2 regions of the Glutamicibacter ectropisis genome follow, and region 2 is predicted to be linked to the other one. Evidence: riboswitches for the same ligand, from Rfam matches in the RefSeq annotation. Region 2 holds a riboswitch; the other holds the start of a gene.

Region 1 (3,465 bases), 1.0 Mb from region 2:
TCTCTTGGGCGTTGAGCACCTTGACCAAGTGTTCATCGTGAGTCACCGCAATAATCGCGGTGCCAAGATGCAGTTGTTCCACCAGCAGGGAAGCAAGCTCACGCCAAGTATTAGCATCCTGCCCGAACGTTGGTTCATCAAGGATGAGCACCTCAGGGGCAGCAGCCAAGACGGTACCCACGGACAGTCGACGCTTCTCCCCTCCCGACAGGGTAAAAGGATTCGCATCAGCAAGATGTTGTAATCCCAACCGAGCTAGCAAAGAATCAACGCGCGCATCAACCTGCTGCGCATCGTACTTTAGCTCCTGACCGCCACTGGCTTTAGCTCGCAAGGGAGCGAAAGCTAACTCTTCACGCACACTCTGGGTGACAAATTGATGCTCTGGTTCTTGAAACACCGATCCGATGCGCGCAATCAGCGCCCCAGCCTTCCAGCTAAAGGGCGAATTTCCCAAGCCATTGGCTAACGATTCGGTAGCCTGCAGCTCACCTGCTACCGGTTCCAACAATCCGCCCAGGGTCAAGGCCAGGGTAGATTTCCCAGCACCGTTCTCCCCGCGGATCACCGTCGCTGTGCCGGCACGGACCTTCAGGTTCACCTTCTGTGTCCGTGCTGATGATGCGGTACGGGCGCTGATCAGATCATGAGCTTCAAGCAATTGCTCTTGGGGATTAGTCTGTGCCTCAGTCAGTTCTAACTGGTAGTTCGGCACCCATAACCCGGCCTGCGAGAGTTCCGTTCGCAGCTCCTGATCATCATAGAGTCGCTGCGGATCTAGGTCGTGGGCGACGCCTCCGCCAGGTTCCAGCACGATCACTCGATCCATATGCTCAGCCCAGGCATCTAGTCGGTGTTCAACCACAATCAGTGTGGCACCACTTAGTTGGGCTGCGTTGAGTACTGCATCGCGTAAGGGGCGGATGCCCTCGGGATCCACGTTAGCGGTGGGTTCATCAAGCAACATCAGTCCCGGTTGCATCGCAAGGATGCCGGCCAAAGCTAGGCGCTGCTTTTGTCCACCGGATAATTCCTGCGTGCGATGATCCATGGGCAGCATCCCCAAGCCAACTGCCTCCAGGGCTTCAGGGATTCGTTGGCGAATGATTTGAGGATCTACTGCAAGGTTCTCGGCGCCAAAGGCTACATCGTCCGCAACACGGCTTTGTACCACCTGCGTCTCCGGATCCTGTTGCATCAGTCCTACCGGATGCTCTCGGGCAAACGCATCGGACCCGTCGATGAGTAGTTGACCAGAGATCTGTTCGGATTCATCTACTTCTAGCAAGCCCGCCAAGGCGTGCAACAGAGTTGATTTGCCTGCCCCTGAGGGACCTACTAGCAAGACTTTTTGACCAGCAGGAATCTGAACATCCAGTCCGGAAATAGCGGGACGCTCTCGTTCGGCATGCTGCCATCGAAATCCTTTGGCAGTGATTTCGGTACCACGCCTAGTCGTTGCTTTGGCGTCGGCGCTCACTACCGAGCTCATTTTGCCGCCAGTTTTCCAGTTTCAAGATGTGCCCGGCGGCTAGCCAATGCGCTCAACGCACCGGTCTTGGCCAGGCCACGTGTTGCCAGCCAGGACAGCAAGCCGGCAACAATCAGGCCGGAGATCCCGGTAGCGATCACGTGGAAGATCTTCAACGCAGGAGTGTATTCAACGTAGTAGGCCATGATGTATGCCTCGGAAATGCCGGCAAAGAGTCCGGAGAACAGGCCCGCGAGCAGGGAAACGCTAAGGTTCCATTTGCGGTATCGCACCGCCGCGAACACCAGTTCGGCGCCGAGTCCCTGAACGAACCCGGAGATGAGTACTGTCAGGCCGTAGTGCGAACCCAGTAGAGCTTCGATGACTGCCGCCAGCATTTCGCAGTACAGTGCGGCTCCGGGCTTACGGATGATCAGTGCGCCGAGTACTGCTGGGAAGAGCCAGACACCGGTGAGCAATGCGGATGCCGGTGGGAAAGCGACGAAGGCTAGGGAAAACAACCCGTACCCTGCGCTCCAGGCCCAGAAGATGACGCCCGAGGCGACGGCGATGACCGATGCGGTGACGATGTCAACCACGCGCCAACCGGTACGCTGCTTGGCTACTGCTTGATTCATTAGTGGTCCTCCTATATCAAGGAGGGGAGATGCACGGATTTTGGACGCACTGCGTCCTATCCGCATCCGAGATGCTCGACTTCCTTCGCCGGTACTAACCGGAGCAGGTTCGAGGGTCTGCGATCCATCGCACTCTCAGCGTCTTGCGACTTCACAAATGAAGTCTGACGCTCCCCTGTCGGAAAATTACTGCTCCCCCACCATACCGCAGGTATGCTGGGCAGAGGAACGATAAGTCACTACGTTGAAGCGAGGGCAAGATGAATACAGTGCAGAAACTTGCTACCACGGGTATCTCGATTGCCGCCGGTTTTGTCGGCAGTAAGCTAGTTGATCAGTTGTGGAAGGGTTTTACCGGAAACAAGGCTCCCCGCAAGGGTAGCGAAGAGGCCGCCGAGGCTTCGTTGCGTCAGGCTCTTGGATTCGCAATCTTCTCATCCATTGTCGCTGCCACCATTCAGGTGTTGGCTGACCGCGGCACCAACAAGGTTGTTGCGCGTCTAAGCAAGTAGTACTTAAAGCAACGGGCATCCCACCAATGGTGGGATGCCCGTTGCTTGCTTCTACCGTGGATATTACTTCTTCTCTTCCTCCGGTACTTCAATAACACCCGTAGCTGGCATGCTACTGACCTTATCGACCACGAGCTTCAGCTCATCAGCGTAGAGTGAGTCCTTTGCTGCGTGCTTGGTTCGATAACCAGAACGACCAATCATGTGCGCTGATACCGGGGCCGTGAGCAGCTGCATTCCCCACGCCAAGGCGAGTACGGGAACCACTGCCCAGCTGCGCAGGTGAATCGCGAGCCCGGTGAAGATCAGTAAGAACCCGAGCACCTGGGGTTTGGTGGCTGCGTGCATTCGAGTGAGCATGTCTGGAAAGGTCAGCAGACCGATGCCAGCGATCAAGGACATCAGGCAACCCAGGATGAGTAATACTGCCACGAGAATGTCGAGGAACATTTCCATTATGCGTTCCTCTGGTCAGAGACGTAGCGCGAGACCGTCACCGAACCAATGAAGCCCAAGGTGCAGGCGGCCACCACAAAGAGTAGGAAGTCAGTGTGTTTGTTGTAGATCATCTCTAGGCACAGGGCTACCGAGATAATCAGGAGCATCACGTCCAAAGCCAGAACGCGGTCAAGAATCGATGGTCCCTTTGCCACACGGATGACACAGGCGATGGACGCTAGACCCAACATGATGCCACAAATCCACATCACGATTTCTATCATTTTTTGCCCTTCATTCTCATCAGATTCGGTCCGCATTCGTGCTTGATCGCATCAAATTCATCATGGCTGCCAATCGCCATAATCATCCGGCGTTCGATGTCACGCACGGCTTCCCGGGCGCG
Region 2 (3,465 bases):
AACCACCATTGGCGGCAATGGCCTTCAGATCCGCCTGAATACCTGCGCCTCCGGAGGGGTCGGAGCCGGCGATAGAGAGAATATTTTTCACTGTGCCGCCGCCCATGCTGCAACGAGCTGCTCGCTGGCAGACTGCGGGTCTTGAGCGTTACAAACGGCTCGGACCACGGCCAGACCATTTCCTCCACCGGCACGGATCGCTTGCGCATCTTGTGCGGTGATTGCACCAATAGCGACACAGGGCAGTTCGGTCAACGATGCTGCCCGAGCAAACCCGTCAAGACCAATTGGGGTGGGATGATCCTTCTTGGTGGGGGTAGCGCGGACCGCACCGACTCCAAGATAGTCAATGACCTCAGCGTCTAGGTTGGCCTGTGCCAACTGTTCATCGGTTGAAGCACTCAACCCGATGATGCCTTCACCGATGATCTGGCGTGCCAGGCGCACTGGGATGTCTTTCTGCCCAATATGAATTCCACTGACAGCCGCACTGGCGGCGCGAGCCGCTAAGAACACGTCAATGCGGTCATTGACCAGTAGCTTCGCTTTGCCTTCGGTCAGTTTGGCCGCAGCACAGGTCAATTCGAAGAATTCGCGGGCGGTCTCATCTTTGGCTCGCAGTTGGATCCATTCGATGCCACCAGCTACTGCACCTTCGATGACTTCCAGGGTGGTGCGTGGGGTGCAGCTGGCGGTGTTGGCTACTAGGTAGGCGCCGATGTTATCCATGGTTCAATTCCTCGTACTTCAAATTCTCTAGTTCTTCAGGTTCCGTAGCAGCTAAAGCATCAAGGAAGGCCACGGCGAAACTTCCCGGCCCCGTGCTTGCAGCCAAGGCCTTTTCTGCGGCTAGGCCATATAAACCATGGGCTGCGATGGCTGCTTCGAAGGGGTCCTCACGGACTGCGAGCATGCCTGCGTTGAAAGCGCCCAGGGCACAGCCGCCACCGGTGATTCTGGTCAGTCCGATGCCGTTGGTGTGCACCAGCACGGTGCGGTTGGTATCGATGATCGCGTCTGCTTCACCGGAGATGGCAACAACGCACTCATGCTCCTTGGCTAGTTCACGCCCGGCGTCCAAGGCGGCCTGCACGGTATCTGCTGCGTCGACGCCACGGCCACTTGAATCCTTGCCTGCAAGGGCCAAGATTTCAGAGGCGTTACCGCGGATCAGGGTTGGATGATGCTGCACGATGCGCCGTGCAAAGTCGGTGCGTACCGGCAATGCACCCACGGCCACCGGGTCTAAGACCCAAGGGGTGCCGGCAGCGCTCGCCGAGAGAACAGCTTCTTCCATGGCCACCATTTGTTCTGTACTTGGTGTGCCCAGATTGACCAGTACTGCAGAAGCGACAGCCGCAAAAGGGCCAGCTTCTCCGGGCAGATCCGTCATCGCTGGTGAAGCACCCGAAGCGAGTAGAACATTGGCGGTGAAATTGGTGACGACAGTATTCGTCAAACAAAAAACCAAGGGGGAGTGTTGCCGATACTTTTGGGCAACGGTAGGCAGAGTCATGCGACATCCCTCCGCTAGCGTGAACTAGATCAGGTTCGACGGGTTTCATCTCAGTCGGCGTCTCCGACACCCCGTGTCACTGATTTAGAGAGTACGCAGAAGGGTTGCCGAGAACAAATCCTCAGCGTTCACGTCGTGCCACCAAAGCCTTGAGGGTGGCGGCATCAACCTGCTGCGCAGCGGCTAACTCCCACAGATGGTCTACCGCTGCCACGAGGTCTTCGTGAGCGTCAACCGGTTCGCTGAGTTCGTTCACTATGGTTCCGGCGCGACGTCTAGAGGAAATGAGCCCTTCGGCTTCTAACTCCTTGTAGGCCCGCGCCACCGTTCCGGCAGCCACACCAAGATCCGTGGCCAGTGCGCGAACTGTGGGCAATTTACTGCCTGCTACCAGTTCCCCGAGATTGATCAGTGAAGCAATCTGCGAACGAATCTGTTCATAGGGTGCGGTGGCCGCCTCAAGATCCACACTGATATGCGTGCTCATGAGGAGATGGATTTCTGAAGCGACTTGGCTACGCCGCCGGCTGGACGTTCAAGGAATATGACCGCGGGCAACAAGAAGATTAGGACTGCGAGAAAATCTAGTCGGACAGGATATTCGTAACCGACCACCAACATCGCAACGATAGCGGCCGTGATGGTCCGCAAGGAGCGAAGCTCGAAGACTCGGCGATACCAAATTTCCTCGTCTGCCGACACCTCCCATGCAATGTTGGCTCTACGCGAGAACCAAACAAATCCTAGGTGCGCAGCGATCAATACGACTACCAACGCAATGACAACAATCTTACTGGGCGCAACGAACCCCCATAAGTAGTCCAGCGGAGGAAAAATCAAGAAGTATACGCTCGTGACGACGAACAATCCGGCACAAATATATGGCCACAGGGGTAGATGTGCAGAATGTTTGGTGGCGGAAGAAATTTGTCGTGATACCGCATTCACATATCCCAGATACAACGCATTGAGGGCAAGATAAAACAGTGCCGCCCCGGTGAGAATCACCAACATCCAGGTTACACGTTCGCCGGTAGGCATCATGTATTCATCAATCTCAGGCAGGGATAGCCAAGTGATGAAAAGGGCAACGAACGTGAGCGTTGCTGTTGCGAACTGCAGTGAGAGTAACTGGTCACGCAGCCTGTTGAACTGTGTTCTCTTCTTTGTCGCGACATTTTCATAATTTGTCGGCGGCTGCCAAAGAAACATGATGACCGAAATTCCCAGCACAGCGTAGTTTGCTGTCGAGTCCAAGGTGCCGCCGATTCGGGACATGCTTTCCATGTAGTCGATACCTGCACCGGACCCATCGATATAGCGCGAGGACTCATGATGAAACCATTGGGCCTTGTAGTGCAGTGCTTCTCCGGCCTGGACCGCGATCGACACCGTAACGGTGCGGTAGAGGCGGTTCAACCAGGTGGTGCGGAGTAGCTGGTTGTTGTGCTGTGAGATGCCCGGCAGTGGTTTGCGCCGAAGAATAACAATGGAAGCGATCACCGCTGCCAATATGAGGAATCCTAGGCTCGCATAGAGGAACGGTAGGACCTCGCCTGCGGCACGCAAACCGTCCTGCGAAGGGCTGCTGGAGTAATAGTCATCGGTGCTGATTTCAAGTTCGGGTACCGGTGCAATGGCTGTGACATCCCGAACCGAGTAGAGGCTCACGCAAGCTAAGACCAGGACGATGAGCAACGTAGCCACTAGCTTCTTGGGTATGGGACTGGTCAAGGAACGTGGGGTGAGGGTCGCGGTGCGTAGCGGTTTTAATTTGCGTGGCCAGGTGTACTGGCTGGCGATATAGATGAAGGCGATCCACACGCCCGGGGTGGCTGCCACTGCAATGCTCACAGTGGTATCGAGACTACTTTGCTCATCAATTGGAACGTTGATGGTATCACTGAACCAATTTGATGAGCTGCTGGCGAAGAAGCCAATGATTGCGC

Evidence for each region. A riboswitch is a leader RNA that binds a small molecule or an ion and turns the genes downstream of it on or off. The one in region 2 is predicted to bind thiamine pyrophosphate.
Region 1: it holds a riboswitch for thiamine pyrophosphate, as region 2 does, so the genes downstream of both, QMQ05_RS12575 (ECF transporter S component) here and thiM (hydroxyethylthiazole kinase) in region 2, are expected to answer to the same signal.

The regions. Positions count from the first base shown of each region.
Region 1 covers NZ_CP125942.1:2,677,558-2,681,022, forward strand. Annotated here, with positions in the region: gene QMQ05_RS12570 (ATP-binding cassette domain-containing protein) at 1-1,492, opposite strand, end outside; gene QMQ05_RS12575 (ECF transporter S component) at 1,489-2,109, opposite strand; TPP riboswitch at 2,173-2,296, opposite strand; gene QMQ05_RS12580 (DUF4235 domain-containing protein) at 2,370-2,621, shown strand; gene mnhG (monovalent cation/H(+) antiporter subunit G) at 2,685-3,077, opposite strand; gene QMQ05_RS12590 (monovalent cation/H+ antiporter complex subunit F) at 3,077-3,343, opposite strand; gene QMQ05_RS12595 (Na+/H+ antiporter subunit E) at 3,340-3,465, opposite strand, start outside.
Region 2 covers NZ_CP125942.1:74,697-78,161, forward strand. Annotated here, with positions in the region: gene thiD (bifunctional hydroxymethylpyrimidine kinase/phosphomethylpyrimidine kinase) at 1-106, opposite strand, end outside; gene thiE (thiamine phosphate synthase) at 88-729, opposite strand; gene thiM (hydroxyethylthiazole kinase) at 722-1,516, opposite strand; TPP riboswitch at 1,506-1,600, opposite strand; gene QMQ05_RS00360 (GntR family transcriptional regulator) at 1,638-2,003, opposite strand; gene QMQ05_RS00365 (hypothetical protein) at 2,000-3,370, opposite strand.